4 regions of the Solidesulfovibrio sp. C21 genome follow, and region 1 is predicted to be linked to each of the others. Evidence: predicted binding sites of a transcription regulator. Region 1 holds the regulator's gene; each other region holds the start of a gene.

Region 1 (7,607 bases):
ATCAGTTCGGCCAGCACGTCGGGTTTGGACTCGGACACAAGTTCCCCGATGACGAAATCGGGTTGGAGATAATCCTCAAGACGCATTTATGCTCCCGTTCCAGGATCAATGAGGCCGAAGTCGCCGTTGCGCAGACGGTAGATGACATTGGGCCGGTCGGTTTCGGAGTTGATAAACACCATGAACTCGTATTTGAGGCTTTCAAGCTGCATGGCCGCCTCTTCCACGGCCATGGGCTTGGGCTCGTAGTCGTCGGTCTGGACGATGGTGGGCGTCCGCGCCCCGGCGGCATCCTCGCTTATGCTGATGACCTGGGTATGGACGACCTCGGCCTTCTGGCGGCGGCGGTCCTTTTGCTTCTCGCGGAATTTCTTGGCCTGCGCCTCGACTTTGTCAAGGATCATGTCGATGGTGGAATACATGTCCTCGGAGGCTTCGTGGGCCGAGATGTGCATGTTGTCGGCCAGGAAGATGACGTCGGCCATCTGGCGGTTTTTTTCCACGGCCAAATTGACCTGCAACTCCGAGGCGTCGGTGGCGACGGTATATTTGGCGAGCTTCTCAAAACGCTTGCGGGCGTAGTCGCGCAAATGATCCGATGGCTCGAAGTTCTTGAAATTAAAAGTAATGTTCATATAGTCCTCCGGGTGGCATGGTATTGAGCCGGGGTCCCGGCCCGAAGCATCAGAAAATTTCCTTGCGCTTGGACGAGGATTCGATGCCCATGGCCGTGCGATATTTGGCCACGGTACGGCGGGCGATGTTGATTTGCAGCTCTTCCTTGAGCATGTCGGCAATGGCCTCGTCACTGATGGGTTTCTTGGCGTTCTCACCGGCGATGATGCGCTTGATCATGGCCTTGACCGACTCCGACCCTACCGTCCCACCGTCGTCGAGGTCCAGGGAACTGTTGAAAAAAAACTTCAGTTCGTAAATACCGTGGGGCGTGGCCACGTATTTGTTGGACGTGATGCGGCTGACCGTGGATTCGTGCATGCTGATGTCGTCGGCCACGTCTTTCAAGATCAGCGGCCGCAGCCGCGTCACGCCGTGCTCGAAAAATTCCCGCTGAAACTTGAGTATGCTCTCCAGGACCTTGTAGAGCGTGCGCTGGCGCTGATAAAGGCTTTTCATCAGCCACATGGCCGAGCGCATCTTGTCTTGCAGGTAATCCTTGTCCTTGTCCGCCTTCGGCTTGAGCCCATCCATGTAGGTCATGTTGACGTTGAGCCGGGGCATGCCCTCTTCGTTTAACAGTATGACGAAGTCGTCGCCGTACTTGTAGACAAAGGCGTCGGGGCTCACATAGATGGGGTCGCCCGAACCATAACTGGCTCCGGGCATGGGATTGAGCGTCTGGATCAGCTCCAGGTATTCCTTGAGCTTCTCCATGGTGATGTGAAATTTTTTGGCCAGCGGCTTGTAGCGCTTTTTTTCCAGATCCTCGAGGTGGTCGCGCACGAGCTCGATAAGGATGGTGTCCTCGTAGCCGAAGACCTCGATCTGGGTCAGCAGGCATTCGCTGGGGGTGCGGGCGGCCACGCCCACCGGATCGAAGCGCTGGAGGCGGTGCAGCACTTCCTCCACCGCCTCGACGCTCGTGGCGGTCATCTGGGCCAGCTCCTCGATCGAGGCGCAGAGATAGCCCGAGGAGCTGAGGCTGCCGACGATGGTCTCGCCGATCTCGAGTTGCTTTGGCGTAAAATTGGACAGGCGCATCTGCCAGCCGATATGCCCTTCCAGGGAGGGCTTGGAGGCAAGCCTTGCGTCGAAGGCCATGCCCTCCTCGGGGATCTCGGATTCGCGGGACTGGGCCTGCCGGCCGGTGCTGGCGAAATCGCCAAGGTAGTCGTCCCACTCGGCGTTTTTAAGCAGCTCCTTTTCCATGGCCACTTCGCTGCTGTCGCCGCTTGGACCGAGGTTGTCCTCGGCCATCGTGGATTCGGGCTGCCGATCTTCGTCTATGGATTCCTCGAGAAGGGGATTTTCCAGGAGTTCCTGCTGCACGCTCTCCAGGAGCTCCAGCCGGGACAACTGCAGGAGCTTGATGGCTTGCTGCAGTTGGGGAGTCATCACCAACTGCTGGGACAATTTGAGCTGCTGTCGCAGTTCCAGGGCCATGTCTACCGCCGTACGCGCTTTTTTATGGGTTTTCGTGTCGGCGGTGTCCGGCGCGTGTCCGGCCTCCGCCCAACAAAAAACATGCCACAATCAAAGGATTGTGGCAATCCGCCCGGCTTACCGTTCCCGCAGGAACCAGTCGTACGCGGCCGCAAGCCGCCCGGAAGCGTTCAGGATAAACCGGATGGCCTCGCGCACCGCCCCCTGCCCGCCGTCCCGGGTCGTCACCCAAAGGGCCAGGTCCGAAATTTCCGGTTGGGCGTCGGCCACGGCCATGGGCAGGCCAACAAGCCCCATGGGGCCGGCATCCACCCAGTCGTCGCCGAGGTAGGCCGTTTGCCCCGGGGTAATGCCGGTACGCTCCCATATGGCGCGCAGGATCGGCACCTTGCGGTAATGGCCAGGATGGTATTCGGCGATGCCGAGTTCTTTTATGCGGGCGGCCACAGCCGGGCTGTCCAGGCCGCTTATGACCGCCACGGCGATGCCGGCGATCTGGGCCGCCTTGATGCCGAGCCCGTCCTGGGCATGAAACCGCTTGGCGATCTCCCCCCGGCCGTCGACGTAGAGCCCGCCGTCGGTCAGAACCCCGTCCACATCCAGCACGAGCAGGGCGATATCCCCGGCCCTGGCCGCAGCAAGCGTGGCGTCGTGCGTCACGGCGCGCCTCCTTTAGTTTTCCGGCGCAAGGCCGCGCCCAAACGCCTCGAACCGGCCCCAAAAGCTTGAAAGCAAGCAATACCCCTGGCTGCCCGCGAGGTGGGGCTCCGGAATCCCTATTGAAAGTTTTTGAAGAGGGGTCCGGGGGGAAACTTTTTCCAAAAAGTTTCCCCCCGGCCGCCGGCGGCGTAACTTCCTACGCCCCCTGCTGGCGCTTGGCAGCCATCACGAACTCCCGAAAGAGCGGATGGGGCTTCATGGGGCTGCTTTTGAATTCCGGATGGAACTGGCAGCCGAGGAACCAGGGATGCTCGGGCAGCTCCACCATTTCCACGAGTTCCCCGTCCGGGGACAGGCCGCTTAAAACCATCCCGCCCTCCTCGAACGCGGCGGCGTAAGCCTTGTTAAACTCGTAGCGATGCCGGTGGCGCTCGGAAATCTCCCCGGCGCCGTAGGCCTCGGCGGCCTTGGTGTCGGGCTTGACCACGCAGGGATAGGCGCCCAGGCGCATGGTGCCGCCCTTGTCACAGGAGGGATCGCGGCGCTCGATCTTTTTGGTGCGGAAGTCGAACCATTCCCGCATGAGGTAGATGACCGGATCGGCCGTGGTCAGGTCGAATTCCTCGGAATTGGCGCAGGTCAGCCCGAGCACGTGGCGGGCGTATTCGATGACCGCGCACTGCATACCGAGACAGATGCCGAAAAAGGGGATGTCATGGACGCGCGCGTATTCGATGGCCGCGATCTTGCCTTCGACCCCGCGCGAGCCGAACCCGCCCGGGACCAGGATGCCGTCGATGCCTTTGAAATACCCGGCCGCGTTTTCCCGGGTGACGTCCTCGGAATTGACGTACACGAAACGAATCGACACGCCGGCGAGGCCACCCGCGTGCACCAGCGCCTCGTGCAGACTCTTGTAGGCTTCCTTCAGGTCCACATACTTGCCCACGATGGCGATGGACACCGTGCCGGCGGGATTGTCGAGGCGGTCGACCATGGAGTGCCAGGCCGTCAGATCGGCGTTTTTGGCCGGCAGACGCAGCAGGATGGCAATTTTCTGGTCCACGCCCTCGCCGTAGAGCCGCAGCGGCAATTCATAAATGTTTTTCACGTCCACGGCCGTGAACACGGCGTCGGCGTCCACGTCGCAAAAAAGCGCGATCTTTTCTTTGAGGTCCCGTGTCAGGTCCACTTCGCTGCGGCAGATGATGATGTCGGGCTGGATGCCGATGGAGCGCAGTTCCTTGACGCTGTGCTGGGTGGGCTTGGTTTTCACCTCGCCGGCCACGCGCAAATACGGCACGAGCGTCAGATGGATATAAAGGACGTTTTCCCGGCCGAGGTCCATGCGCAGCTGGCGGATGGCCTCCAGAAACGGCTGCCCCTCGATGTCGCCCACCGTGCCGCCGATTTCGATGATGGCCACGTCTTCGTCGCCGGCGACGCCGAGGATGGCCCGCTTGATCTCGTCGGTGATGTGCGGGATCACCTGCACCGTGCCGCCTAGATAGTCGCCCCGGCGCTCCTTCTGGATGACGCTGAAATAGACCCGGCCCGAGGTGTAGTTGTTGTTCTGGCTCATGGGCACGCCGAGAAAGCGCTCGTAATGCCCGAGGTCGAGGTCGGTTTCGGCCCCGTCGTCGGTGACGTACACCTCGCCGTGCTGGAAGGGGTTCATGGTGCCGGGATCGACGTTGATGTAGGGATCGAGCTTTTGGATGGTGACCTTAAGCCCCCGGGCCTGGAGCAGCGCGCCGATGGAGGCGGCGGCCAGCCCTTTGCCCAGGGAGGACAGCACCCCCCCCGTAACGAAAATAAATTTGGTCTTCATTGCTGATGCCGTCCTTGATGTGTGCTGTTTGGGCCGCGCCGGCGGACCCGGCGGCCCGCGCCGAAACATTCCGGCGCCCTCTGGCGGGTCCGGTTGACGCGGTCGGGGCGGCCCCTTATGTTCAGCCGCGCAAAGTAAGCCTTCGGGCGCAATTTTTCAAGGAACCCCCTGGAGGACCCCTATGGCGCAGGTGCGCACCCTCGTGATCACCGGCTACGGCACCAACTGCGAAGTGGAATCGGCTCATGCCGCGCGCATGGCCGGTTCCGACGTCACGGACATCGTTTTCTTCTCCGACATCATCGCCGGCCGGACGCGAATCGACGCGTATAATTTCCTGATTTTTCCAGGCGGGTTTCTCGACGGCGACGATCTGGGCGCAGCCCAAGCCGCCGCAGTGCGTTGGAAACACGCCCAAACCGCGGCCGGCGAATCGCTTCTTGGACAATTAAAAACTTTTTTCGAGGCCGGCGGACTCATCCTCGGCATCTGCAACGGATTTCAGCTGCTGGTCAAGCTCGGGCTGCTGCCGGCCCTTGGCGGGGACTATTTCGCCCGGCAGGTGAGTCTGGCCAACAACGACTCGGCCCGGTTCGAGGACCGCTGGGTGACGCTCGCCGCCAATCCGGCCAGCCCCTGCGTGTTCACCCGGGGCGTCGTGCGCCTGGATCTGCCCGTGCGCCACGGCGAAGGCAAGCTCGTGCCCATGTCCCCGGCCGTGCTCGACGACCTCGTGCGCACCGGGGCCGTGGCCCTGACCTACGCCGACCCGGCCTCGGGCGCGGCCACCATGGAATACCCGGCCAACCCCAACGGCTCGCCCCACGCCATCGCCGGCCTGACCGACCCGTCCGGGCGCATTCTGGGACTCATGCCCCACCCCGAAGCCTTCAACCACCCCACCAACCATCCGGGCTACACCCGGGGCGAACACCCCATGCTCGGCACCGTGCTGTTCGAAAACGCCGTGGGCCACCTGCGCGCTTCGGCCGGTTAGGCCGGCACGCAGTCAAGGCCGGGGAGCGTTTTGCGCCTCATCCGGGCGGAGGCTCCATGGAAAAAATCAACCTTGCGGAAAAGTTCGGACTTTTCGACGGATACTGGGACCCGAAGATCATCGGGGAATGCAACGACGCCCACATCAAGCTGGCCAAGCTCAAAGGGACCTTCGACTGGCACCACCACGAAAAGGAGGACGAACTGTTTTTCGTGGTGGCCGGCCGTTTGACCATCCATTTCCGGGACCGCTCCATCGACCTCGACCCGGGGGAGCTCATCGTCATCCCCAAGGGGACGGAGCACTGCCCCGAAGCGCGGCAGGAAGTCCGGGTCATGCTCATCGAGCCCAAAGGGACACTGAATACCGGCAATGTCGTGACGGAAAAGACCCGGGCCACCCTGGCGCATATTTGAGCCCCTGCCGTTTTACCGGAGCGTGCGCCGCCAGTGCGGCCTCTGCGCAGAGAGACATTCCATGGCCCTGCAACCGGCCCGTCGATTTATCGCCGGCGTTGTCGATACGCCCCCTGCCCCGCCGGGATGGGCCAGCTTCGAGGCGGTGATGGCTCTGGCCCTGGGAAAAGCCCGGGAAGCGGCCGCCCAGGGCGAAGCGCCTGTCGGCGCGGTGGTGCTCTCGGCGGCGGGCGAACTGCTCGGCGCAGCCGGCAATGCGCCCATTACGCGCCACGACCCAACGGCCCACGCCGAGATTCTGGCCCTGCGCCAGGCGGCGGTCCACGTCGGCAATTACCGTTTGCCGGGCTCGATTATGGCCGTGACCCTGGAACCGTGCGTCATGTGCCTGGGGGCCATGATCCACGCCCGGGTGGGCCTGCTCGTCTACGGGGCGTCCGACCCCCGCACCGGGGCCATCGCCTCGATGCTGCCCGGTCCGGACCTGCCTTTTTTCAACCACCGTTTCGATGTGGTGTCCGGGGTGCTGGAAGAAGCCTGCGGCGGGCTGTTGCGGGATTTTTTCCGAGAGCGGCGCAGCCGGCCGGCCGGCACGGGCAGTGAATAAATGCTTGCCAAGATCACCCAAGAGGTGTATTTTTCTAAATTCGTTGCGCGTCTTTCCTTGACGAGCGGAGAGGTACCGAAGTGGTCGTAACGGGCCCGACTCGAAATCGGGTTGCGGGTTAATAGCCTGCACGTGGGTTCGAATCCCACCCTCTCCGCCATTACAGCTTCTAATCAAGCCCCGCAGGTTCCAACACCCCTTCAGGGCTTGTTTTTTTGGGCTCATTTCTTCCAATGAGCTCTTTGCGTTTCATTGACAGCCGAGACACGTTTGGGGCAAAAACGGGGCAAAATCTGGCCTGACGCCGTTATTGAGTGAATTTTGCCCCACCTCATCGAAGTGAAGATTCCCCTAATTCTTACAAGCAAACTGTTCGGATACTCTCGGTGTATTCCGGCGTCCTTGCCCTGCTCTCGAAACGTGTTCCTCCGTGGTCCCGCGTCTCGCCGGACGCATATAATATGATTGTCACCCGCTTCGCGCCGAGCCCCACCGGTTTTTTGCACCTGGGCCACGCCTTTTCGGCGCTCACCGCCTTTTGCGTGGCGCGGGAAGCCGGCGGGCGTTTCTTGCTGCGCATCGAGGACATCGACCCCGTGCGCTGCAAGCCGGCCTACACCCGGGCGATGCTCGACGATTTGCACTGGCTGGGCCTGACCTGGGAGGAGCCCGTGCGAGTCCAGTCCGCGCATATGGCGGATTACGCGGCGGCGCTTGGCCATTTGCGCGCAAGGGGCCTCATTTATCCCTGCTTTTGCACGCGCCGCGAGATCGGGGAACTCGCCGCGCCCCAGGAAAACGACGACGTCGGCCCCATTTATCCGGGCACCTGCCGCAACCTGTCCGAATCCGACCGCGCGGCGCTGGCCCGAACGCGCCCCTGCGTCTGGCGGCTGGACATGGCCCGGGCCTGCGCCCAGGCGGGCGAACTGACCTGGCACGATGCAGCGCGTGGGGAAATACGGGCCGCCCCCG
Region 2 (7,607 bases), on a different contig from region 1:
AGTCGCGCAAAATGAAGCCGCCCCGCTGGTCCGTGACAGCAGGGCGGCTTTTTCTATGGGAAGTCCAATCCGAGCGGTTGGCAAACCGGCTTTCGGTTAGGGGAGCAAGTGTTCCTCGCAGGCTTCGCCGTTTTCCAGGGCGTCCAGAATCTCGTCCACCTTGTCCTCGCTGTCGATGCCCCGGTACCACCAGTTTGTGGGCATCACGACAACGATCGGCCCGTCTTCGCACTGCTTCATGCAGCCCGTGCTCACGACCCGGGCGTCGATGTCCCGGTCGAGAATGCCCTCTTCAAAGTACCCCAGCAGGTCGTGCGAGCCTTTTTTGTGGCAGATGCCCTTGGCCTCGCCTTTGACGCGAAAGCTTGCGCAGACGTTGATCAAGTATTGCGGCTTTTCGATGGCCATGCGTCTCGTCTCCTCTCCCTTGAAGTTTCGGTTCCGTTACATTTGCAGTTCGAAGCGGGTCTCAGGGGCGTCGCGGTCCTGGCGATCCATGATGGCGGCCAGGATTTTTTCCAGAAGGCGCATGCCGCCGGAGTAGCCGAAGGTCGGGAAGTACTGGTGTCCCACCCGGTCGAGGATCGGGAAGCCGTGACGCAGAAGCGGGATGTCCTCGTCGCGGGCGATGTACTTGAGGTAGGTGTTGCCGATGAGCAGGTCGACCGGATCGTTCTTGATCCACTGGTGCAGCAGGTACATGTCGGCCTGGGGACCGCACTTGTACTTGCAGTCGTAGGGCACGTCCTTGGTCAGCTCGGCCATGCGGTCCTCGAAGTACTTGCCGGCCGTGCCGGACACGACGTAGGCCGGAATCATGCCCAGCGTGACGAGCAGCTCGACCAGGGGCAGCAGCTGGTCCGGATCGCCGGCCAGGGCCACCTTCTTGCCGTAGAGGTACTGGTCGTAGTCGGAGATGATGTCCACGAGCTGGCCGCGTTCGAAGGTGATGGCGTCGGGCACCGCTTTGCCGGTCAGCTTGTGCAGGGTCTCGATGAACCGGTCCGTCGCCTGGAGGCCGATGGGCATGCCGAGGATGGTGCCCGGCACCTTGAAATCGGCGTCGAGGTAATTGACGGCGTCGGTGGTGGCCCAGCGGCCAAGACCGATGGTGCCCATGGAGTCGCCCATGGTAGCGATTTCTTCCTTGGTGGCGCCGCCCTTGGGGAACATCTCGTACTTGCCGGTCATCGGGCCGTTGACCACGCCGTTGGTGTCCGGGACCATGATGATCTCGATGCCCATCATCCCGCACAGGCGACGGAGTTCGGCCATGTCCGACGGCTCGCAGAACCCGGGGATGATGTTCATCTTCCCGTTGGGGGTCCCGGTCTTGGCGACGAAGCCCTTGAGGATGCCCTTGACCATGTTGGAGTAGCCCGTGATGTGGGTGCCGACATAGCTCGGGGTGCTGGCGTAGATGAGGACCTTGCCCTCGGGCACCTTGCCGTCGTCCATGGCCTTCTTGGAGATCTGCCGCAGGTCGTCGCCGATGGTCTCGGACAGGCAGGTGGTGTGGACCGCGATGATCTCGGGGTCGTAGAGAGTGAAGATGTTGTCGATGGCCGCGATCAGGTTCGACTGACCGCCGAAGACCGAGGAGCCTTCGGTGAACGACGAGGTGCCGGCGACGATGGGCTCCTTGTAATGGCGCGTCAGGGTGGAGCGGTGGTAGGCGCAGCAGCCCTGGGACCCATGGCTGTGGGGGAAGCAGTTGTGCACCCCGAGCGCGGCGTACATGGCGCCGATGGGCTGACAGGTCTTGGCCGGGTTGACGGTGAGCGCCTTGCGTTCCTTGATCTCGCCGGTGGTGTGTCTGAGGAGAGCCATAAATACGTTCCTTCTCTAGCGAAAAGCTTGTTTATTCCGCCACGTAGCTGGCTTCGAGTTCAGGCCCTTCGGACTGCCAGGGCGCTTTGGTCAGCGACCAGATCTTGGAATTCACCATGCGGTCGATGTCCCGGTACCAGTTGATGGCTCCGACAAACCCGGCGTAGGGACCGCCGATGTCATAGTTGTGCAGTTGCTTCATGGGCATGCCCATCTTCTGGATGATGTATTTTTCCTTGATGCCGGCGCAGAAGATGTCGGGCTTCATGATCTCGATGATCTTTTCGGTCTCGTACTGGCTGATGTCGTCGATGATCAGCGAGTCCTTGGACATCTGGCCGATCATGCCGTCGTAGTCCTTGACCTCGACGCCCTTGGCCTTGAGCGCCTCGAGCTGCTCGGGCGTCTTGCGGGGCTTGTAGCGGGTCGCGTCCTGCACGACTTCCAGTTCCTCGATATTGCGCGAGTCGGCGTCGACCTTGATCTTGGACATCACTTGGCGGCCTTCGTAGTCGTCGCGGTGGGCGAACTCGTAGCCGGCGCACAGGACCTTCATGCCCAGTTCCCCGAACAGCTCCTGGTAATGGTGCGCCCGGGAACCGCCCACGAACATCATGGCCGTCTTGCCTTCCGTGCGGGGGCGGATGTCCTTGATCGCCGTTTCGATCGCGGGCATCTCCTCGGCGATGACCTGCTCGACCCGGTCCATGAGCTCCTGATCCTCGAAGTAGGTGGCGATGCGGCGCAACGACTTGGCCGTGGCATGGGCGCCGATGAAGTTCACCTTGATCCAGGGAATCCCGAATTTGGTTTCCATCATTTCGGCCACGTAGTTGAGGGAGCGGTGGCACATGACGGTGTTGAGGTCGGCGAAATGGGCCTCGCGGAAGGATTCCACCGTGGAGTTGCCGGAGAAGGTGGCGATCAGCGTGATGCCGCACTTTTTAAGGATGCGCTCGATCTCGAAAGCGTCGCCGCCGATGTTGTACTCGCCGAGGAGGTTGATCTTGTATTTGCCCTCCACCGGCGTCTCGCCCGTGCCGATGATGTGCTTCATGATCTGGTTGTTGGCGATGTGGTGGCCGGCGGACTGGGACACGCCGCGGTAGCCCTCGCAGGAGTTGGCGAACACGGTGATGCCGAGCTTTTCCTGCATCTGCCTGGCCACGGAGTGGATGTCGTCGCCGATGAGGCCGACCGGGCAGGTGGAGAAGACGGAAATCGCCTTGGGATGGAAATTGTCGTAGGCTTCCTGGATGGCCGCGGACAGCTTCTTCATGCCGCCGAACACGATGTCATGCTCGGTTAAGTCCGTGGAGAAGCAGTAGGGGATGAAGTTGTCCCCGTCGGGGCCGGCGTCGGTCTCGTTGCGGCGGGTCAGCCAGGAGTAGAAGCCGCAGCCGATGGGGCCGTGGGTCAGGTTGACGATGTCGCGGGAGGGACCCAGCACGACGCCTTTGCAGCCGGCATAGGTGCAGCCGCGCTGGGTGATGATGCCCGGAACTGTGCGGACGTTGGCCTGGATTTCGGGAATTGCCTCGCCACTGCCGCCCGCGCCCGGGACAATGGCCTTGGCCCGCTTGCGCGCGACCTTGGTCGGCATCTTGGCGATCAATTCCTGCTTGATCTCTTCGACGTTTATGGGCTTGCTGCTCATTTGGATGCTTCCTCGTTAGCTCGGTATTGGTCCGGGGACGTCCGCAGGGGCCGCCTAGACGATGGCCGCGTCTCCGTCCTCGCCGGTACGGACCCGGATGGAATCGGAGACGGGCATTACGAATATCTTGCCGTCGCCGGCCTGGCCGGTCTTGTTGACGGATATGATGGCGTCCACGACTTTTTTGACCTCGGCGTCGGGAACGATGACGGACAGGATGCGTTTGGGGTACAGCCGGCCCTTGGTGCCGAGGAGCGCGATGGCCTCCTCGTTGCCGGCGGCGGCGCCTTCGAGCACCGCCTGGTTGACCAGGCCCTTGCCTCGGCCATAGCCCTCGCGGGCCACGAAAGCCGGGATTCCGGAATCGGCCAGGGTTTTCTTGGTCTGGTTCATCTTGTTCATGCGGATAACCGCCATGATTTCCTTCATGACGCCCCTCCTTATGATTCCTTCACACCGGACGAAATGGTGTACATTTCCTCAACGGGGCTCACGAAGATTTTACCGTCGCCAAAGGCTCCCTTGGTTCCGGTGCGGGCGCTTTCCATGATGGTCTTGACCATGAACTCCTTGTCCTTGTCGTCCACGACGCAGATCAGCATCACTTTGGGGATCTCGTCGTACTGGATCTCGCCGATCTTGATGCCGCGCTGTTTGCCGCGTCCGGCCACGTTGAATTTGGTCACGGCCGGGAAACCGGCGTCCATCAGGGCCGCCAGGACTTCATCGCATTTCTCGGGACGAACGATGGCTCTCACCATGGTCTGCATGACTGTGCTCCTTGCGTGCGTGTGTGTAGTGTTCGCTGGATGCGGCGCGGTGACTAGTTGGCGATGCCGAAGTCGATGAGCAGCTTTTCCAGTTCGTTGATGGAAATGGGGTTGGGGATGACGAAATTTTTGTTGCAGTCGATCTTTTTCGCCAGGGCCCGGTACTCGTCGGCCTGGGGATGCTCGGGCGAGAAGTCGATGACGGTTTTGCGGTTGATCTCGGCGCGCTGCACCTGGTTTTCACGGGGCATGAAGTGGATCATCTGGGTGCCCAGGCGCTTGCAGAATTCCTCGATCATCTCTTGTTCCTGGTCGACCTTGCGGCTGTTGCAGACGATGCCGCCCAGGCGCACGCCGCCGGTGTCGGCATACTTCACGATGCCCTTGCAGATGTTGTTGGCCGCGTACATGGCCATCATCTCGCCGGAGCACACGATGTAGATTTCCTCGGCCTTGCCGTCGCGGATCGGCATGGCGAAACCGCCGCACACGACGTCGCCGAGGACGTCGTAGAAGGCGTAGTCGAGGTGCTTGTCTTCCTCGTAGGCGCCGAGCTGTTCGAGCAGGTTGATGGAGGTGATGATGCCGCGACCGGCGCAACCGACGCCGGGCTCGGGGCCGCCGGACTCGGTGCACATGATGCCGCCGTAGCCTTCCTTGAGGATATCGTCGAGATCGACGTCCTCGCCTTCCTCACGCAGGGTGTCGAGGACGGTCTTCTGGGCTAGGCCGTGCAGCAGGAGCCGGGTGGAGTCGGCCTTGGGGTCGCAGCCGACCACCATGACCTTTTTGCCCATTTCCGCCAGACCGGCGACCGTGTTCTGCGTGGTGGTGGACTTGCCGATGCCGCCCTTGCCGTAAATAGCGATCTTGCGCATTTTGTAAAGCCTCCTGCTCCAGAGTGTGATGGAGGCCTTTATGGCAAGAGTCATGCCAGCAAGGGAAAGCCGTGATGCCTTTGATGTAATATACTAATTTTGAATAGCTTATTGGAACATGGCAGGTGGGCGAAAACCGGAGGGGCGGTGTCGGAGACAAAAATGTCGCAAGAAATGCGACAAAAATGTTGTGGTATCGGAGGGCCCGACAGGATTGCCGGCCGGGAGGGTCAGTACCGGACCACGCCGTCGCGGATCACGGCCCGGGCGGCGTCCACGGCGTCCGGGTCGAAGGTCGCGCCCCGGTGTCGGACCAGCTCCGCAAGCGCCGCCTCCACGCCGAGGGCCGGCCGATAGGGACGGTTGGAAGCCATGGCGTCCAGCACGTCGGCCACGGCCAGGATGCGCGCCTCGATGCCGATGGCCGCGCCCGAAAGCCCGCGCGGATAGCCCGAACCGTCCAGGCGTTCGTGGTGGGCCCAGACGATTTCCGCCACCGGCCAGGGAAAATCGATGTCCTTGAGGATCTCGTAGCCGGTCTGGGCATGCTGCTTCATGAATTCCCATTCCAGCCCCACCAGCCGGCCCGGCTTGCTCAAGTAGCGCACCGGCACGTTGATCTTGCCGATGTCGTGCAGTTGCCCGGCCACCCGGATGCCGGCCGTCATGTCTTTGCACAGTCCCATGGTCCGGGCTATGGCCGAGGCCAGGCGGGCCACGTTGTCCTGGTGGCTGGCGGTGTAGGGGTCGCGGAAGCGCACGGTTGTGGCCAGGGATTTGACGGTTTGGTGAAAAAGGGCCCGGGTGTGCGCCAGGTTTTGGCGCAGTTGCTCCTGGGACTGGCGGCGTTCCGTCACATCTTCCATGGAGCCTTCGAACAGCACGATGCCGCCGTCGACGTCGCGTACGGCCCTGGCATGGATCGAGGCGAAGATGCGCGCCCCGTCGGCCCGGAGAAGCTCCACCTCGTGTCCCCGCACCATGCCCGCGGCGTCGAGGGCGGTCCCCAGCCGGCTCCAGTCCGCCGGGGAGGCGAAAACGTGCGCGGCGGCGTTGGACATGGCGGTCAGATCTTCGGGGGCCGGATAGGCGAGCATGCGGGTCAAGGCGATGTTGACCGTGACGAAGCGGCCGCCGGGCGTCATCTGGAAAAGGCCTTCCACGGCGTTTTCGAAAATGCCCCGGTACTTCTCCTCGATTTCGGTCAGCGCCCAGCGCGAGCTTTTCTCGGCCGTGATGTCGTGGATGTAGCCGAAGTAGAAGGTCTCGCCGGCCGGGGACACGATCCGCCGGGCCGATTCCTCGACCCAGATGACGAAGCCGTCCCGGCCGAGCGCCTGGAACTGCCGGCCGGTCAGGTGCCCGTCGCGGGCCAGGATGGAAAGCACCGAGGCGCGGGTGTCCGGGTCCAGGTAGTACTGGTCCGGGGTCGCGGCCATGGCCTCCAGGAACTGCGCCGGGCCGTCGAAGCCGAACAGCACGGCCATGGCCATGTTGGCGTCGAGCAGGTCGCCGTCCGTGCCGCGCAGATACACCGCCAGCGGGGCGTCGTGGAAGAGCAGGGCGCCGCTGTCCATGCCGGCGGCGTCGAGGTCGGGCAATGTATGGTGATCCTGGGGCACTTCTGCCATTTTTGGCTTTTCCGGCTGCGGCTCAGCACAGGAAGCGGCGCACCAGGGCCAGCAGCACTTCCGGGGCGAAGGGCTTGACGATCCAGCCCGTGGCGCCGGCCGAAACGGCCTGTCGTCGCATGTCCGTCTGGGATTCGGTGGTCAGGACCAGGATCGGGGTGAAGCGGGTGTCCTCGCGTTCCCGCAGCCGGGTGATGAGTTCCAGGCCGCCCATTCCCGGCATGTTGATGTCGGTAATGACAAGATCGATTCCGTCGGCGGTTTTTTCCAAGGCGTCGGCTCCGTCCACGGCTTCGGCAATGTCATAGCCGGCTTGGCGCAGCGTCCGGGAGACGAGTCCGCGCACGCTTTTTGCGTCGTCCACCGTCAAAATACGTTTATAAGGCATCGCCGCTCCTTGCCGGACTCGTCCTGGACGCTTATTATGCAATACAATATGGAGCAACGAAGGCCTTGGCAAGCCTTGCCCGGGCATTTCCGACTCTTGGCCGGCGGCGAAGGAAAACCGGTTTTGCCGCGTGGACAGCCCGGATGCGGCTGTGCTATGGCCATCACCTTTACAACTCGCGGGCCCCATCCTTCCTTGCCCGACTCCTGGAGGACTCCAGTTTGAACAGCTTTGCGAAAAATCTCATGCTTTGGGCGGCCATCTCACTGGTCATGGTCGTCCTGTTTAACTTGTTCAACCAACCGCAGCCCCAAAGCGCCAAGCTTTCCTATTCCGATTTCATTCAGAAAGTGAACGCCGGGGACGTGGTTTCCGTCAAGATCCAGGGATCGAAAATCTCGGGCGTCACCACCGGCGGCGGCAAGTTTCTGACCTATTCGCCCGAGGATCCCA
Region 3 (7,607 bases), on a different contig from region 1:
CGAAGATATTGAAGGCCACGCCGTCGATGTAACGGGCGCCCATGCCGGCAATGACATTGCCCTTGTGCTTCTTCCACATCTCGACAAGGGGGATGCGCGGCGCCGGGCTGCTCTTCTTGGCTTTCTGGAAGTCCGGCGTTTCCATGACGTGCAACCGGATCCAGGTGCCGACGAACAGCAGTATGACGCTGAGGAAAAAGGCGATACGCCAGCCCCAGGCCAGGAACTGGGCGTCCGTCAGGGTGTAGGAGAGCAGGCTGACAACGCCGGCGGAGAGGCACAGCCCCAAAGACAGGCCGATCTGGGGCAGGCTGGCATAGAAACCGCGTTTTGACGGCTTGGCGAATTCGAATGTCATCAGCACGGCGCCGCCCCATTCGCCGCCAAGGCCGATGCCCTGGAAGATGCGCAGCAACAGCAGGGTGATAGGCGCCCAGATGCCGATTTGCTGGTAGGTCGGCACGGCGCCGATCAGCACCGTCGAGACGCCCATGATGCTCAGTGTCATGATGAGCATGCTTTTGCGGCCGATCTTGTCGCCGAAGTGACCGAAAATGATGCCGCCGATGGGACGGGTGATAAATCCCACCGCAAAGGTGGCATAGGCCAGGAGCGTGCCCACTGTGGGGTCGGAAGAAGGGAAGAACTGTTTATTGAGAACAATACCGGCGACTACACCATAGAGAAAGAAATCATACCATTCGATTGTCGCGCCGACGAGACTGGCGACAACAACGCGGGACAGCATTTTTTTTTGATCGTTGGCCATGAGTGATCCCTTGGTTCTCTGTACAGTGTCCGTACATCCCGCCTGAACCCCGCCAAAGGGAGCGTCAGACGGCCTGAAACCAGAAGAAGCGTCTCCGGGTACGGCCGAATCGGCGGCGCAGTACCCGGAGAAAACGCGCCTTGTTACATGGAATCATGCTCCGTCCGGGCAATGAGATCGTTTTGCAGATCCGGGGACAGGTCCACGAAGTAGGCGCTGTACCCGGCGATCCGGACGATGAGGTTGCGGTATTTTTCAGGGTCCTTCTGGGCGGCGATAAGGGTGTCCTTGTTGATGACGTTGAACTGCACGTGCCAGAGCTTGAGGTCGCACACGGTCCGGATAAACGAAACCATCTTCCGGGTGCCGCTGTCGCCCTCCAGGCATTTCGGCGTGAACTTGATGTTCAGCAGGCGGGCCGCCCGGTCGCGGTAGCCGTAGTTCTTGGTGCTGAAGTTCGAAAGCAGAATGGCGGTCGGACCGTTGACATCGGCGCCGTGGGAGGCCGACGAGCCGTCGGACAGCGGGCTCCACGCCTTGCGGCCGTTCGGCGTGGCGCCGACCACTTTGCCGAAGGGCACATGGGAGGTGAAGGGCACGTAGCGCACGTCGTTGTGCATGCCCAGTTCCTTGGAGTACTTGTTGCCATACTCCACGGACAGCAAATCGATCTCGCGGCCGATGACGTCGGCGTAGGCGTCATTGTTGCCGTAGCAGGGGGCGTTTTTGAGAATCTGACGGATGTCTTCCTTGCCCTCGAAGTTGCAATCCAGGGCTTCCAACACCTGATCCATCGTCAGGGTCTTGTCTTCGAATACCACCTTCTTGATGGCGGCCAACGAATCGATGACGGTGCCGAAGCCGATGTATTCGAAGTAGCCCATGTTGATGCCTTCGGGAATCTGCGGCGTATGCAGATCGAGGCAGTATTTCATGCACAGGTCGTGCATGGCGGAACCCATGGGCTGGGCGAAGTGGCGGGCGCGCAGGTTGTTGATGAGATACTGCTGGATGAAGGCCGTCTTCAGGAAAAGGATGTGCTGGGCCTTGTAGGCCTCCCACAGATCCTCCCAGCATTTGAACGCGTGGGCGTCGCCGGTTTCCTTGCCGAGCTGCTTGTCGCCGTACTTGTGCATGCGCCCGTTGTACAAAGCCATTTCCAGGGCGGCCGCGAAGTTGATGTAGGCGCCGCCGCTGGTATAGGTGTCGCGGTTGGGCATGCGGGCTTCCGAGCAGCCCGAGACGGCGTAGTCATAGGCTTCGGCGAAGGTCGCCCCCTTGGAGACGTACAGGGGCACCACTTCCTCGTCGTTTATGAGCTTGGGGAAACCGGAGCCATCCTTGATGGTCTCGGACACTTCCCACAGGAACCGTTCCGGCGAGCGGGAGTGGATGCGGGCGGCCAGATCCGGGTAGTGCAGCGGGAACTCCCGCTTGGAGCGCAAGAGCAGGTAGCTCAGATCGTTGGTGGCGTCGCGGCCGTCCGGGGTCTGGCCGCCGACGGTCACGGCTTCCCAGTGGGCATAGCCTTCGTTGAAGGCCCCGCCGTTGGGCGAGATGTAGAGGTCGATGAACTGGGCCATGCCCACCCACATGCACTCGATGAATTCGAGGGCCTGATCCTCGGTAAGGCGTCCTTCGGCCAGGTCCTTGGCATAGTAAGGATAGAAATACTGGTCCATGCGGCCGTTGGAAACGATGGTTCCGGTTTTTTGCTCCAGACGGGAGAACATCTGGGTAAACCACTGGGACTGTACGGCCTCATGGAAATTGCGGGCCGGCTGCTCGGGAACGCGCTCGCAAATGTCGGCCATGGTCTGGAGTTCTTTCTTGCGGAGAGGATCTTTTTCCGCCGCGGCCTTTTCCCGCGCCAACGCCGCATGCCGCTTGGCCCAGGTGACGATGGCATCGCTGACGATCACCACGGCTTCCAGGAACGGGCGCTTCTCGCAGTTGTCCACCGGGCTTAACGGATCAAGTGCGGCCAGCTTTTCCTGGGCTTCCTTTCGCAGTCCGCCAAAACCGCGTTTGAGAACCTTCTCATAGTCGTGCACCCACTGGATGGAGGAGCGGAAGGAGGAGGTCTCGTTGACGATGTACCGCGAGCGCAGGCCTTCGGGATCATCATACGTCAACTTGTGCACATCGGCCGGCAGGGCGGTGTTGAGATCCTCATGGTAGGTTTTGCCCTTCCAATATGGGGCAATATCCTCAATGACAACCTTGGCGTCCTCGGGCGTGATGGAGAAGGGCGATTCGCGGCGGTTGGGCAGATCCTTGATGGAGACATCGAGAAAGTCGCCATCGAGTTCGGGGTACAAAATACCGTAACGGCCCTGGCAGCCGGCCCGGCCGGCCAGCAGCTGGTTGTCGTCGATGTAGACCGTGATGTTGTCGGCGATATGCTTGAGCGCCTTGGCCCAGCGCAACACCAGCGGCTGCCCTTCGGTGGCCCGCATGGACTCGGTAAAGTACTTGGCGCGTTCGATATCGATGCGCGGCCGCATTCCTTCGAAGGAATCCAAAATGGCAAACGCCCGACGATGTGTCGCCCGGTACGGATCTTTTTTGCCTTCAATTTTATTTTGAAGGCGTTGCTCCTGCGGGGACATTGTTCCACAACACTCAATATTCAGCATAGCCTGTCTCCTTGAGCGGATGCTCTGGCTTTAGAATTCCGGATATAATGAACACAATGATCTTTTTTGTACCGTCGCGTCTGCCTTGCTCAAAAGGTTTTGTGACGTGATGTAATACAAATAAGGGATTGAGTAGTCTTATCCCTTTCGATCTGTTTGTGTTCAATCTCCGTAAGCCGGAAATTGCAGAGACCATGCCAAAGATCGGTGAAGGCCCGTATCTTGTGCAAACAGGCGCAAGCGGATGGATTTTACGTCATGGAGTGAGCCACAGAGCGGAATCCGAGGGGTCGGGTATGGCGCATAAATGAGACATTTTTTTTAAAAAACTAAATATATAAGTAAGTTATAAAAGTAACGAATGCGTTGCAATTTTGCGTCAGCGTGTCAGGTCTGCACCCGATCCAAGCCTGCATCCAGGGGGCACGCCGCCAGGAATCAAAAAAACTTTGAAATAGACGTGACCGGCTGATCGGGCGAAAGAACCCTCTCTGCGCCAGGGGACGGGGCTGCTCTAAAATGGAAGGGCCTGGAATCAAGCGGGGCGATGGCTGCTTCGGGAATGGAAGACGAGCGCCGTGCAGGCATGTCTTTTGCTATGTGGCGCTCCTGCCAACCAAAGGAGTCTGTCCATGGCTATCATCGATTTCAGATTCCGGCCGAATACACCGGAAATTATCAACGGTATTGCCAACAGCAATATGTTCAAGGCCGCTTGTGCCGTCATCGGCTTTGACAAGCGCAAGCCCCAGCCACTGCCCGAAATCGTTGCCGGTCTCGACGCCCGCGGCGTGACGCGTTGCGTCATTACCGGCCGCGACAGCGAGACGACGTACGGGTCCCCGGCGAATAATCCCGAGGTGCTTGCGTTCATCCGGGCCTATCCCAAACGCTTCATCGGTTTCTGGGGTGTGGACCCGCACAAGGGCATGAAGTCCGTGCGCGAATTGCGTCAGGCCGTTACCGAATACGGCATGCGCGGGGCGTCCATCGATCCGTATCTGGCGCATCTGCGGCCGGATGCCGCCCGCTACTATCCCCTCTACGCCGCCTGCTGCGATCTCAATATCCCCGTTGCCGTGACCACCGCGCCCCCGCCGCAGGTGCACGGGGCGCTGATCGACTACACGGACCCCCGCTTTGTCGATGTGGTGGCCCGGGATTTTCCGGATTTGACCATTGTGATGAGCCATGGCGCCTATCCCTTCGTCACCGAGGCCATCTACACGTGCCTGCGCAACGCCAACGTCTACATGGATTGTTCCGAGTATGAACGGGCGCCCATGTCCGACGTCTATGTCCAGGCCATGAACACCATGATTCCGGACAAGGTGGTCTTCGCCAGCGCCCATCCCTTCATCGAGCAGGCGGATGCCCTGGCGGCCTATGCCGCGATGCCGCTTTCCGACGAGGTCCGGCGCAAGGTCCTCTATGAAAATGCCTTGCGTGTATTGGGTGAGTCGGTCGCGTAGGCCCTTTCCGGCAACAGACAAGAAAGCGGGGAAACGGCATGTCCGCGGGTGCGTATCTGGCCATCGCAGGCTGGGGGCTGGGCGGCTTCGTCAACGGCTATATGGGGTTTGGGGCGGCTCTGGTCGCCATGCCGCTCGTCGCGCTCGGCAACGATATGGCGCTGGCGCTGCCGGCGTGCAGTCTGCTGGTGCTGTCCCTCAATATCCAGATGGCCTGGAATTACCGCCGCTCCATCGCCAGGAAGCCGGTGTGGCTTATGCTCACCGGAGCCGTGCCCGGGGCGGCAATGGGCTTGGCGTTGCTGCGATTCGTTTCGGAAGCCGGGTTGAAACTGGGACTCGGCGTATTGTTGCTGTGCTGCGCCGCCTGGGGACTGTGCTCCAGCAGGGTGCGGCATGGCAGCCTCGCCGCCGGCTGGGGCGTTCTGGCCGGGCTGTTGTCCACGTGTTTCGGCACGGCCTTCGGCATTAATGGCCCGCCGCCGGCCGCCTACATGTTGCTTCGTGGCGGTAACCAGTCCGAAACCAAAGGGGCGCTGGGTTTTTTCTTCGTCTGGAGTACACTTTGTATCGTGGGGGCGCAGCTTTTGGCCGGCATGTTTTCCCTGCGGGCCGTGGCCCTGGCTGGAATCGATCTGCCCGTCATGCTGGTGTGCAGTCTGTGCGGCATGCGCCTGTCGGCGCGTCTCGGGACGGCAACCTTTCATCGGGTGATGTCGGGGTTGCTGCTGGTTATGGGCTGCAAGCTGATCTGGACGGGGGCGTCCTAACCCAATTGGTCATGCACTTTTGAGAGGAGGGTCCGATGCGTCAACGCGCACTTGTTACCGGTGCCAGTCGGGGCATTGGTCTGGAGGTGGCAAAACGGCTTCTGGAGAGGGACATCGAGGTGGTGGCCGTATCGCGGTCCTTTGACACGCTTAATCCGGCCTTGGCCCGCCGGTTTTCCCTCTTTCCCTTCGACCTGACGGATGTGGAGGCCATTCCGGATATGGTCGCGCATATCGGCCCGGTGGACATTCTCGTCAACAATGCCGGCATGATGCTTTCGTTGCCGTTCGATGCCTATCCCGAAGAGCAGAAAAGACGCATGTTGCGCCTGAACCTGGAAACGCCCATTGCCCTTATGCGCGAATACGGCAAGCGCATGGCCGGGAAGCGGGGCGGGCGCATTGTCAATACGGCGTCTGTGGCCGCCCATACCGGGCACCCGGATATCTGGTACGGCGTCACCAAGGCCGGGTTGCTCAATGCCACCAAGAGCTTTGCCAAGCTTTTGGGTCCGCAGGGGGTGATCGTCAACGCCGTTTGTCCCGGTCCGGTTGCCACCGACATGCTGGAGCGCATTCCCGAAGCCCGGAAGGCGGCGATCCAGGGACAGAGCATCGCCGGGCGTTTTGCCTATCCCGAGGAAATCGCCCAGACCATGGTCTGGCTGGCCACCGAGAGCCCGGCGTACATCAACGGGACCGGCATCGACATTGTCAACGGCATTTGACTGTCCCGGGAGTTTTCCGGAGGCCACGGCGGCTTCGGAATCGGATCGAGTCCCTCAGACGGTGGATCGTGCTTTTGGATATGCCTGGCTTGCGGAGTCTCCCGATTCCCCCTATGTCGGCAGGAAGTCGGAAAAGGAGGCCCCATGGGACCCAGGTATGGGCGCGTTATCGTTTGTTTGGTTGTCTGGGCGCTTTTTCCCCGGAGCCTTGCCCTGGCCGATGGCGCGGAAACCATCGACCGGAAGGGCGTGTGGGCGTTGCCCGAGGCCGCCTGGACCGACTGTCTGCAAAAGGGGCAGGACGCCACCGGCTGCCTGTCGCGCATCATGCGCCAAACCGACGCGACGCCCCAGGCCCTGGCCATAAACAAGCTGCTCGAGGGCGAAGGCTACATGGAGGCTTTCCAGGAAATGGGGCGGGTGGACGTGGCGGTGATGGTTTTTTCGCTGCGGGCCAACACCAACGCCGTGACCTATCTGGTCAACGGTTCGCCGACCCTCGTTTCGAGCGAAATCGAGCCCGCCGACCTGCCGCTTGCCGCCGACCCGATTTACGCCGCCTTGCAAAAGGCCCATCCCGAACTCATGTTCTGGCCGACCGGCGAGGGCCCAAGCGCCGTGAATACCCCGCCCGGCGGCGGCCAGGGTTTCGTCTTCAGCTATCCGCTCTTAAACGGCTGCCACGCCTGTGCCGTGCTCGGCCAGGCCCTGCTTTCCCTCGATTTCGGCCCGGACGGGACCTACCGCGGCCCGCGGCTCCTCCGCGTGGAAGCCCGGTAGGAGGCGAAGAGAGGAAAGAAGTGCGAGAGGGGAACCCTTTTTGAAAAAAGGGTTCCCCTCTCGCGCTCTCCTCTCCCAAAAACTTTTAACGGTGACAAGCTGTTATCGTTAAAAGTCTTTGGAAAGGGGTTTGGGGGAAACCTTTCTTCAGAAAGGTTTCCCCCAATGCTTATTTCGATGCGAGCTTCCAGCCTGTGACCAGGGCGATGGCCTTGATGCCTTTTTTCTCGCCGGTAAATCCCATTCCTTCCTCGGTCGTGGCCTTGACGTTGACGTGGGACTTGTCGAGCCCCAAAAGCGCCGCCACGTTCAGCCGAATGGCCTGGGCATGGGGCCCGATGCGCGGAATCTGGGCGATGACGGTCAGGTCCACGTGGGTGATGGCAAGTCCCTGGTCGCGCGCCAGAAGCAGCGCCTCGCTGACGAAGACCCCCGAGGCCATGTTGTCG
Region 4 (7,607 bases), on a different contig from region 1:
AACCCGGCATGGCCGCAGGAAAACTCGCCCATGTTGCCGTTTATGATGTTGAGGCTCGAGGAAAGGATGATGTTGACGCCCATGAACATGATCACGGACTGCCAATAGATGTTGAGGGCTCCTGTTTGCGAGGCCCAGACCAGCACGGCGAACAGCACGGCCAGCAGGGCGGGAACGGACAGACGTTTCATGCGGAAACTCCCCGACTGGTCCTAGATTTTCGTCGACTTGGCCACGCCGAACAGGCCGGTCGGTCGGATGGACAAAATAAGCAGCAGGATCGAGAAGGCGATGAGGTCGCGGAAGGTGGAGGGGAAAAAGGCCACCACCATGATCTCCACGAACCCCAGGAGAAACCCTCCGGCAAAGGCCCCGGCGATGGAGCCGATGCCGCCGACCACGGCCGCGATGAACGCCTTCCAGCCGATCAGCGCCCCCATGTAGGGATCGAGCACCGGATAGGTCATGGCGAAGAAGATGCCCGCCAGACCGGCGAAGGCCGAGCCCAAAACAAAGGTGAACACGATGACCGTGTCGGCCGGAATGCCCATGAGCGGCACGGCGAAACGGTCGTAGGAAATGGCCCGCATGGCCATGCCGATCTTGGTGCGGGAGACGATGAACTGCAGGAGCAGGAAGCCCAGGATGGCCACGCCGATGACCATGAGCTTTAAGTTGGTCACCGTGACCCCGAAGAAGTGGTAGACGTGGGTCGGGATCAGGGTGGGAAAGCTTTTGCGGCTGGCGCCGAGCAGGGCCAGGTTGCCGTTTTCCAGGATCAGGCCGCACATGAGCGCGGTGATGACCACGTAGAGGCGGTTGACGCCCTTGCGCCGTAGCGGCCGGTAGGCCACCCGCTCGAGGGTCACGCCGACCACGGCGGTAAGGATCATGGTCAGCGGCACGGCCAGGGTCATCACCAGCCAGCCGGGCAGGCCCGGGATCAGGCCGAACTTGCCGAGCAGGAAGGTGCAGACGAAAAAGGCGATATAGGCCCCGACCATGAAAATGTCGCCATGGGCGAAGTTGATAAGGAGCAGCACGCCGTACACCAGGCAGTAGCCAAGCGCGATCAGGGAATAGAAACTTCCCCACTGCAGGGCGTTAAGGATGTTTTGCAGAAGGCTTTGCAGCAACGGAGACCCCCTTGGCGCGACGTTCGGCCACCCGGCCGGGCGCGAGCCCGTGCCGGCCTGAATGCTTCGACGGCCGCCCGGGACGCCCCGGCGGCGGGGCGTCCCGGACAGGCGTTACAACCGGCGGATGCCGGGCGGATGCTACGGGCAGACGGACTTGTAGAAGGCGAACTTGCCGTTGTCGTCGATCTTGACCACCACGGCGCACTTGATGGGATCATGGGGGCCGGTGGCGGGATAGGACATGTCGCCGGTGATGCCTTCGAACTTCTTGATGCCGGCCATGGCCTTCATGAGGGCCTCGCGGTCCTTGGCCATGTCGCCGGTGATGGCGGGCATGGCCTTGACGCCGTCGAGCATCAGGTTGGCGCCGTCCCAGGTCAGGGCCGCGACGTCGTCAGGGGTCTTGTTGTAAAGCTTGGTGTACTCGTCGATGAATTCCTTGGTCTTGCCCTTGGCGCCGGCGGCGGCGTAGTGGGTGACGAAGAAGTAGCCCTTGCAGTCATCGCCGCAAAGGCCCATCAGGTCGCCGGAGCCCCAGGAGTCGCTGCCCATGATGGGCTTGTCGAAGCCGAGCGACTTGGCCTGCTTCACGACCAGCGGCACCTCGTTGTAGTACTGGGGCACGAAGAGCACGTCCGCGCCGGACTTGGCGATGTTGGTCAGCTGGGCCGAGAAGTCCACGTCCTTGGTGGTGAAGGTCTCGAAAGCGACAACCGAGCCGGGGCCGTGGATCTTTTCGAAGGCGGCCTTGAAGTCCTCGGCCAGACCCTTGGGATAGTCGGAGGCGATGTCGTAGAGCACGGCGGCCTTTTTGGCCTTGAATTCCTCGGTGGCGAACTTGGCGGCCGTGGGGCCCTGGAAGGTATCGAGGAAGCAGCCGCGAAAGACGTAGGGCCGATCCTTGGTGGTGTTGGGGTTGGTGGACCAGGGGGCCATCATCGGGGCCTTGAGGTCGTTGGAGGCCTCGGCGGCGGGCACGGCCTGCTTGCTGGACTGCGGGCCGACGATGCCGAGGACGTCGTCCTGGGTGATGAGCTTGCGCGCGGCGGACAGGGCGGACTCGGCCTTGGACTCGTTGTCCTCGTAGACGAATTCCACCAGGTATTTCTTGCCGCCGACGGTAATGCCGCCGGCATCGTTGATTTTCTTTTTGAGCATCTCGGCGGCGTTCTTCGAGGACTCGCCCACATCCGGAATATCACCGGTCATCGGGATGTTGAACCCGAGTTTGATGGTATCCGCGGCCCGGACCGGAGCGGCCGCCACGAGCACGAGAAAAAGGGCAATGAGCCAGGACCTTTTCATGAACGCCTCCTGTTTGCAGTCAATTTCAACAACTTACACGTAAAGTTTCGGTTACGATCGAAATACATGAACTTTCGGGCGAAGGGAATCCCCTTCTCGTATCAAACCACATTTTTGTGAAATTTTACCGGGGTGAAGGAGCCGCCGCGATGCCCCACTCCCCACTGCCGCATCCCGGGCCAGGCCAGCGCCGCGGACAGCGGGGACAAGCATTTTGATTTCCTTGGGGATACCAACGCGCATCGGCCTGCCTCGTGGGGTACTTTTCCTAAAATTCGGGCTTCCCTTCGGTCGTTACGCGCTCGGAGCAGGGGCGCGCTCGATAAGGACGCCCTTCTGTAAACGAATTTTCGAAATATGACAATATTGTCCGAACAATCTTTGGTTAAACTCGGCTGGCCTCAAAAACCGTTCTGGGTTATGGCCTTTCCCCCGGCGATCAGCCGCCGCCAAGACTATTCGGAAAGGATCCCGTCACCATGACCCACACCGCCCGTTTGCGCATCACCTGCCCAGACCGCCCCGGCATCGTTTCGGCCGTCACCACCTTCCTGCACGCCCACGGGGCCAATATTGTCGACCTGGACCAGCATTCGACGGACCCCGAGGGGGGGACGTTTTTCATGCGGCTCGAATTTCACACCCCTTATATGGATGTGTCCCGCCCGGCCCTGGAGTCGTCCTTCGGCGAAGTTGTCGGAACGCCGTTTTCCATGGACTGGCGGTTGTCGTATTCCGACGTGCACAAGCGCGCGGTCGTTTTGGTTTCGCGCCAGGACCACTGCCTGATGGAGCTGTTATGGCGGCATGCCCGGGGTGAGCTGCCCTGCGAGGTGGCGATGGTGATCAGCAACCACGAGGACGCGCGCGGCAGCGTGGAGGGCTTCGGGGTGCCTTTCTCCTGCGTGCCGGTCGGCGACGGGGGCATGCCCGAGGTCGAGGCGCGCATGGCCGAGATCCTCGGCGATGCGACGGACCTGCTCGTGCTGGCCCGATACATGCGGGTGCTGTCGGCGGATTTTCTTTCGCCCTACGAAAACCGGGTCATCAACATCCACCATTCGTTTTTGCCGGCCTTTGTCGGGGCCGATCCTTACCGGCAGGCCCACGAGCGTGGGGTCAAGCTGATCGGGGCCACGGCCCATTACGTCACGGCCGAGCTGGACGCCGGGCCGATCATCGAGCAGGACACGGCGCGGGTGACGCACCGGTTTTCGGTGGCCGACCTCAAGGCCACGGGCAGCGAACTGGAGCGCACGGTGCTGGCCCGGGCGGTCAAGTGGCACCTGGAGGACCGGGTCATCGTTTTCGGCAACAAGACGGTGGTGTTCCGGTAAGGCGGCCGGGCGGCGGCGCGATCAACCGGCATCCGTTGCCGGTGCGGCCGGCGGCGCGGCAGCGGCTTTTTTCTCCGCCGCCGCCTTGAGCTTTTTGGCGATGAGGAAGCCGGGATTGATGGCCAGGCATTTGCCGGCCTCGGTGGCGGCGGCCGCGAAGTCGCCCAGCTCGAAAAGAACCCGCCCCAGGTTGAAATGCAGGTTCTCGTCGGCCTCGGACACGGTCAGCGCCTTTGCATAGTAGGCCCGGGCCATGTCCAGAAGCCCATGCTTGCGCATGCGGATGCCGAATTCATTGAACAGAAATTTGTTCTCCGGCCCGAAGGCCAGCTCGATGGACATGATCTTCTCGAAGATCTCCCCCGCCTCCACCCTCTTGCCGGCCGCGAGATACGCATTGCCCAGGCCGAAAATCGCCCGCAGGTTCTCCGCGTCGTATTCCAGGGCCTTCTGGAAGGACTTCTCGGCCCTCTCCGTACGCCCGGCCTCGAGCTGCTTGTCCCCCTTTTCAAGCTCGGCAAGCATCGCCTCCATGCGCGGCTTGACCTGGTTGTAATAGATCAGCGGCTCGGGCTTGAATTTCTCCAGAAACTCCGGCTCGGAAACCGGCGTCTTCTCGCCGCTCGGCACGCTGTTGGCGTTTAAAGCCTGCACCAAAATGCCGGACTCGGGCGTCTTCTCGGCGTAATAATAAAGCGCGCGCTCACTGGCCCGGGTGGTCCCGCCAAAGCCGGTTTTGTAGGATTCCCGCAAGGAAACCGCCACGGCGAATCGCGCGGCCTCAAACGCATCAGCCATGCCCACCTCCACGTCGCTGCTGTGAAAGGCTCCCCGTCGGGTCCCTGGCATACACTATTTTCCTGCGCCGGGCATTCTCCCCACCCCGCCCCAAGTCACTTATCGGAAAGCACATTCGCAAGACAGGAAGCAAACCAGATATCATTTCAAGGAGAAACGACAGATACGAACATTTTTTTCTTGCTCCCCATTTCGGGTTCCGATATCTTTTGACATCTTCGCTCAAACCCGTGCAGTCGCCTCGCCCGTGGCGGGATACGGCGGCGCGGAAAGTTACGCGAACGACTCGCTTGGGGAGTCAACATAGAGTGCGCGCCGACTGTTTTTCACTACCTTGCCGTTGCCGAAACCGACGGATGCACTCCAACTATCGGGCCATTCCGGCCGTACGGCCGATGGAATCGTCCTGGGAAGGAGCGTAGCCGGCGGTTTGTTGCCAGACGGACCTCCGTACACGCTTCGCGTTCGCATTGACGTCAACCGTTTGGGAGTCCGTGTCTCATGTCCAAGAACATTTATGTTGGCAACTTGCCCTTCCGTAGTACCGAGGAAAGCGTCCACGATCTCTTCGCCCATTACGGCGAGGTCCAATCCGTCAAACTGATTTCCGACCGCGAGACAGGCAAACCGCGCGGCTTCGGTTTCGTGGAGATGGATGACGACAGCGCCGCGGACGAAGCGATTCGGGCGCTCGACGGGACGGAGTTCGAGGGCCGCAGCCTCAAGGTCAACGAGGCCAAGCCCCGCGCCCCCAGGCCCCCGCGTCGTCCGGCCTGGTAGTCCCCCGGAGTAACCTCTCTTTCCCGGAGTCGTCGGCTGGCAGGCGGCTCCGGGTTCCTTTTTTCCCTTCCCCCATACTGGCCCCATTCTTGCTACCCCATGCGACACCCCAGAGGAGGCACGCATGCGCGTCAAATATCTGATCATCGGGGCCGGCCCCACAGGACTTGGCGCCGCTTGGCAGTTGCAGCAAAGCGGCGAAAACGATTTTCTCGTCCTCGAACGCCACCCCTACAGCGGCGGCCTGTCCGCCAGCTTCACCGACCATACGGGGTTTACCTGGGATGTGGGCGGCCACGTGGTCTTTTCCCACTACCCGGCCTTCGACAAACTCCTCGACGAACTTTTAGGCGACGACGTGCTCAGGCACCAGCGCGAGTCCTGGATACGCGTGGCCGGCACCTTTGTGCCCTACCCCTTCCAGAACAACATCCGTCGCCTGCCGCCCGCGCTCGCCTGGGAGTGCGTGGAAGGGCTGCTCGCGGCCGGACGGGCCGCCGCCGCCGATGCGCACAAAACGCCCCCGGTCCATTTCCGCGAGTGGATCGACCGGGTCTTCGGCCCGGGTATCGCCCGGCTGTTCATGGTCCCCTACAACTTCAAGGTCTGGGCCCATCCGGCCGAGCTCATGTCCCACCGCTGGATCGGCGAACGCGTGTCCGTGGTGGACGCCGACCGGGTGATCAAGAACATCATCCTCGGCCAGGACGATGTGGCCTGGGGGCCCAACAACACCTTTTCCTTCCCGCTTCGCGGCGGCACCGGCGAGATCTACCGCCGCCTGGCCGCGCGCTTTCCCGACCGGGTGCGCCTGGGCGACGGCGCTTTCCGGCTCGACGCGACCGCCAAAACCCTGCGCACCACCTCCGGCGACACCGTGGCCTATGACCACCTCCTCTCCACCATGCCCCTCGACCGGCTGGTCGTGGACGTGCTTCAGGAGGCGACCCCGGCCATGACCGCTGCCGCCGGACGGCTCAAGCACAGCGGCTCGGCCATCCACGGCCTGGGCTTCGACGGCGCGCCGCCCGATCCCCGCTGCTGGATGTATTTTCCCGAACCCGACTGCCCCTTTTACCGGGTCACCAACTTCCACAACTATTCCTACAACAACACCCCGGACCCGGACGGCGCGCGGCCCCGAAAACGGGCGATCATGACCGAAACCAGCTACTCCGAGCACAAGCCCGAAAACCTGGACAGCCTGCCCGGACGCACCGTGGACGGCCTCGCCGCGACCACGCTCATCGCCCCGGACGACCGCGACCGCCTCGTTTCCACCTGGGAGATGCGCGTGGACTACGCCTACCCCATCCCCTGCCTGGAGCGCGACGCCGCCCTGGCCGTCATTCAGCCGGCGCTCGAAGCCCGGGGCGTGTTCTCCCGGGGACGCTTCGGCGGCTGGAAATACGAGGTCGGCAACATGGACCATTCCTTCATGCAGGGCGCGCAGTGGGCCGACCGGATACTCACCGGCGCCCCGGAAACGGTGTATACGCTGTAAGGGATACGGTGAGATGCGAGAGGGGAAACCCTTTAAAAAGGGTTCTCCCCTCTCGCGCTCTCCCTTTCCTAAATTTTTTATCAATAACACATTATTAACATTAAAAATTCCCGAGAGGGAGGGACGAACAAAAACCTCTGCACGGGACACGGGTCCGCCCCATAGCGGTGTTGACGTCGCCGTCCGATCTGGGACAGGGTCGGGCACCGGAGATAAACCCGGCGCATAGAAGGAGCAACGTTTCACCGTGATTACGACCATCCCCCCCTACGCGGCCCGGCGCGACCGGCTGCGCCAACGCCTGGCGGAAATGGGGCACACCGCCCTGCTCGTCACCCATGCGGCCAACCGCTACTATTTGAGCGGCTTCGAGCTGCACGACCCCCAATGCAACGAATCGGCCGGCTGGCTGTGCGTGGCGGCCAACGGCCGCGACGCGCTTTTCACCGACGCCCGCTACCGCGACGCGGCCCTGCGTCTTTGGCCGGCCAAGGACCTGTGCATCTACGGCAGCAACCGTTTCGCCGCCATCGCCGCCTTTCTGGCCCAACGCGGCATCACCCACGCCGCCTTCGAAGCCACGGACATCTCCTTCGACACCCACGCCAAGCTGGCCGAGCACATGGGTCTCGCCCCGGTCACCGGGGCGGTGGAGCCGCTGCGCCTGATCAAGGACGCGGACGAGATCGCCCGCATGCGCCGCTCGGCCGCCGTCAACCACGCCGTCATGCAGCGCCTGCCCGA

The links. The regulator sigma-54, encoded in region 1, starts transcription at its own class of promoters, with help from an activator protein. The targets are predictions, from matches to a motif close to CTGGCACGGNNNNTGCTT.
Region 2: the regulator sigma-54 is predicted to act here: its motif matches at 5,177-5,194, upstream of nifH (nitrogenase iron protein).
Region 3: the regulator sigma-54 is predicted to act here: its motif matches at 3,592-3,609, upstream of hpsG ((2S)-3-sulfopropanediol dehydratase).
Region 4: the regulator sigma-54 is predicted to act here: its motif matches at 5,437-5,454, upstream of ACMZ6R_RS10830 (protoporphyrinogen/coproporphyrinogen oxidase).

The regions. Positions count from the first base shown of each region.
Region 1 covers NZ_JBLODY010000013.1:19,634-27,240, reverse strand. Annotated here, with positions in the region: gene ACMZ6R_RS06430 (PTS sugar transporter subunit IIA) at 1-86, opposite strand, end outside; gene hpf (ribosome hibernation-promoting factor, HPF/YfiA family) at 87-635, opposite strand; gene rpoN (RNA polymerase factor sigma-54) at 685-2,121, opposite strand; gene ACMZ6R_RS06415 (KdsC family phosphatase) at 2,239-2,781, opposite strand; gene ACMZ6R_RS06410 (CTP synthase) at 2,978-4,612, opposite strand; gene ACMZ6R_RS06405 (phosphoribosylformylglycinamidine synthase subunit PurQ) at 4,794-5,609, shown strand; gene ACMZ6R_RS06400 (cupin domain-containing protein) at 5,666-6,025, shown strand; gene tadA (tRNA adenosine(34) deaminase TadA) at 6,087-6,632, shown strand; tRNA gene ACMZ6R_RS06390 (tRNA-Ser) at 6,699-6,792, shown strand; gene gluQRS (tRNA glutamyl-Q(34) synthetase GluQRS) at 7,094-7,607, shown strand, end outside.
Region 2 covers NZ_JBLODY010000003.1:7,660-15,266, forward strand. Annotated here, with positions in the region: gene ACMZ6R_RS01460 ((2Fe-2S) ferredoxin domain-containing protein) at 97-408, opposite strand; gene nifK (nitrogenase molybdenum-iron protein subunit beta) at 445-1,830, opposite strand; gene nifD (nitrogenase molybdenum-iron protein alpha chain) at 1,862-3,487, opposite strand; gene ACMZ6R_RS01475 (P-II family nitrogen regulator) at 3,542-3,916, opposite strand; gene ACMZ6R_RS01480 (P-II family nitrogen regulator) at 3,928-4,257, opposite strand; gene nifH (nitrogenase iron protein) at 4,311-5,135, opposite strand; gene ACMZ6R_RS01490 (HD domain-containing phosphohydrolase) at 5,366-6,766, opposite strand; gene ACMZ6R_RS01495 (response regulator) at 6,789-7,154, opposite strand; gene ftsH (ATP-dependent zinc metalloprotease FtsH) at 7,376-7,607, shown strand, end outside.
Region 3 covers NZ_JBLODY010000004.1:101,400-109,006, forward strand. Annotated here, with positions in the region: gene ACMZ6R_RS02555 (MFS transporter) at 1-769, opposite strand, end outside; gene hpsG ((2S)-3-sulfopropanediol dehydratase) at 913-3,408, opposite strand; gene ACMZ6R_RS02565 (amidohydrolase family protein) at 4,041-4,880, shown strand; gene ACMZ6R_RS02570 (sulfite exporter TauE/SafE family protein) at 4,919-5,650, shown strand; gene ACMZ6R_RS02575 (SDR family NAD(P)-dependent oxidoreductase) at 5,686-6,378, shown strand; gene ACMZ6R_RS02580 (hypothetical protein) at 6,523-7,158, shown strand; gene ispD (2-C-methyl-D-erythritol 4-phosphate cytidylyltransferase) at 7,328-7,607, opposite strand, start outside.
Region 4 covers NZ_JBLODY010000031.1:1,678-9,284, reverse strand. Annotated here, with positions in the region: gene ACMZ6R_RS10860 (branched-chain amino acid ABC transporter permease) at 1-191, opposite strand, end outside; gene ACMZ6R_RS10855 (branched-chain amino acid ABC transporter permease) at 213-1,136, opposite strand; gene ACMZ6R_RS10850 (ABC transporter substrate-binding protein) at 1,278-2,444, opposite strand; gene purU (formyltetrahydrofolate deformylase) at 2,924-3,781, shown strand; gene ACMZ6R_RS10840 (tetratricopeptide repeat protein) at 3,803-4,579, opposite strand; gene ACMZ6R_RS10835 (RNA recognition motif domain-containing protein) at 5,081-5,359, shown strand; gene ACMZ6R_RS10830 (protoporphyrinogen/coproporphyrinogen oxidase) at 5,484-6,863, shown strand; gene ACMZ6R_RS10825 (M24 family metallopeptidase) at 7,111-7,607, shown strand, end outside.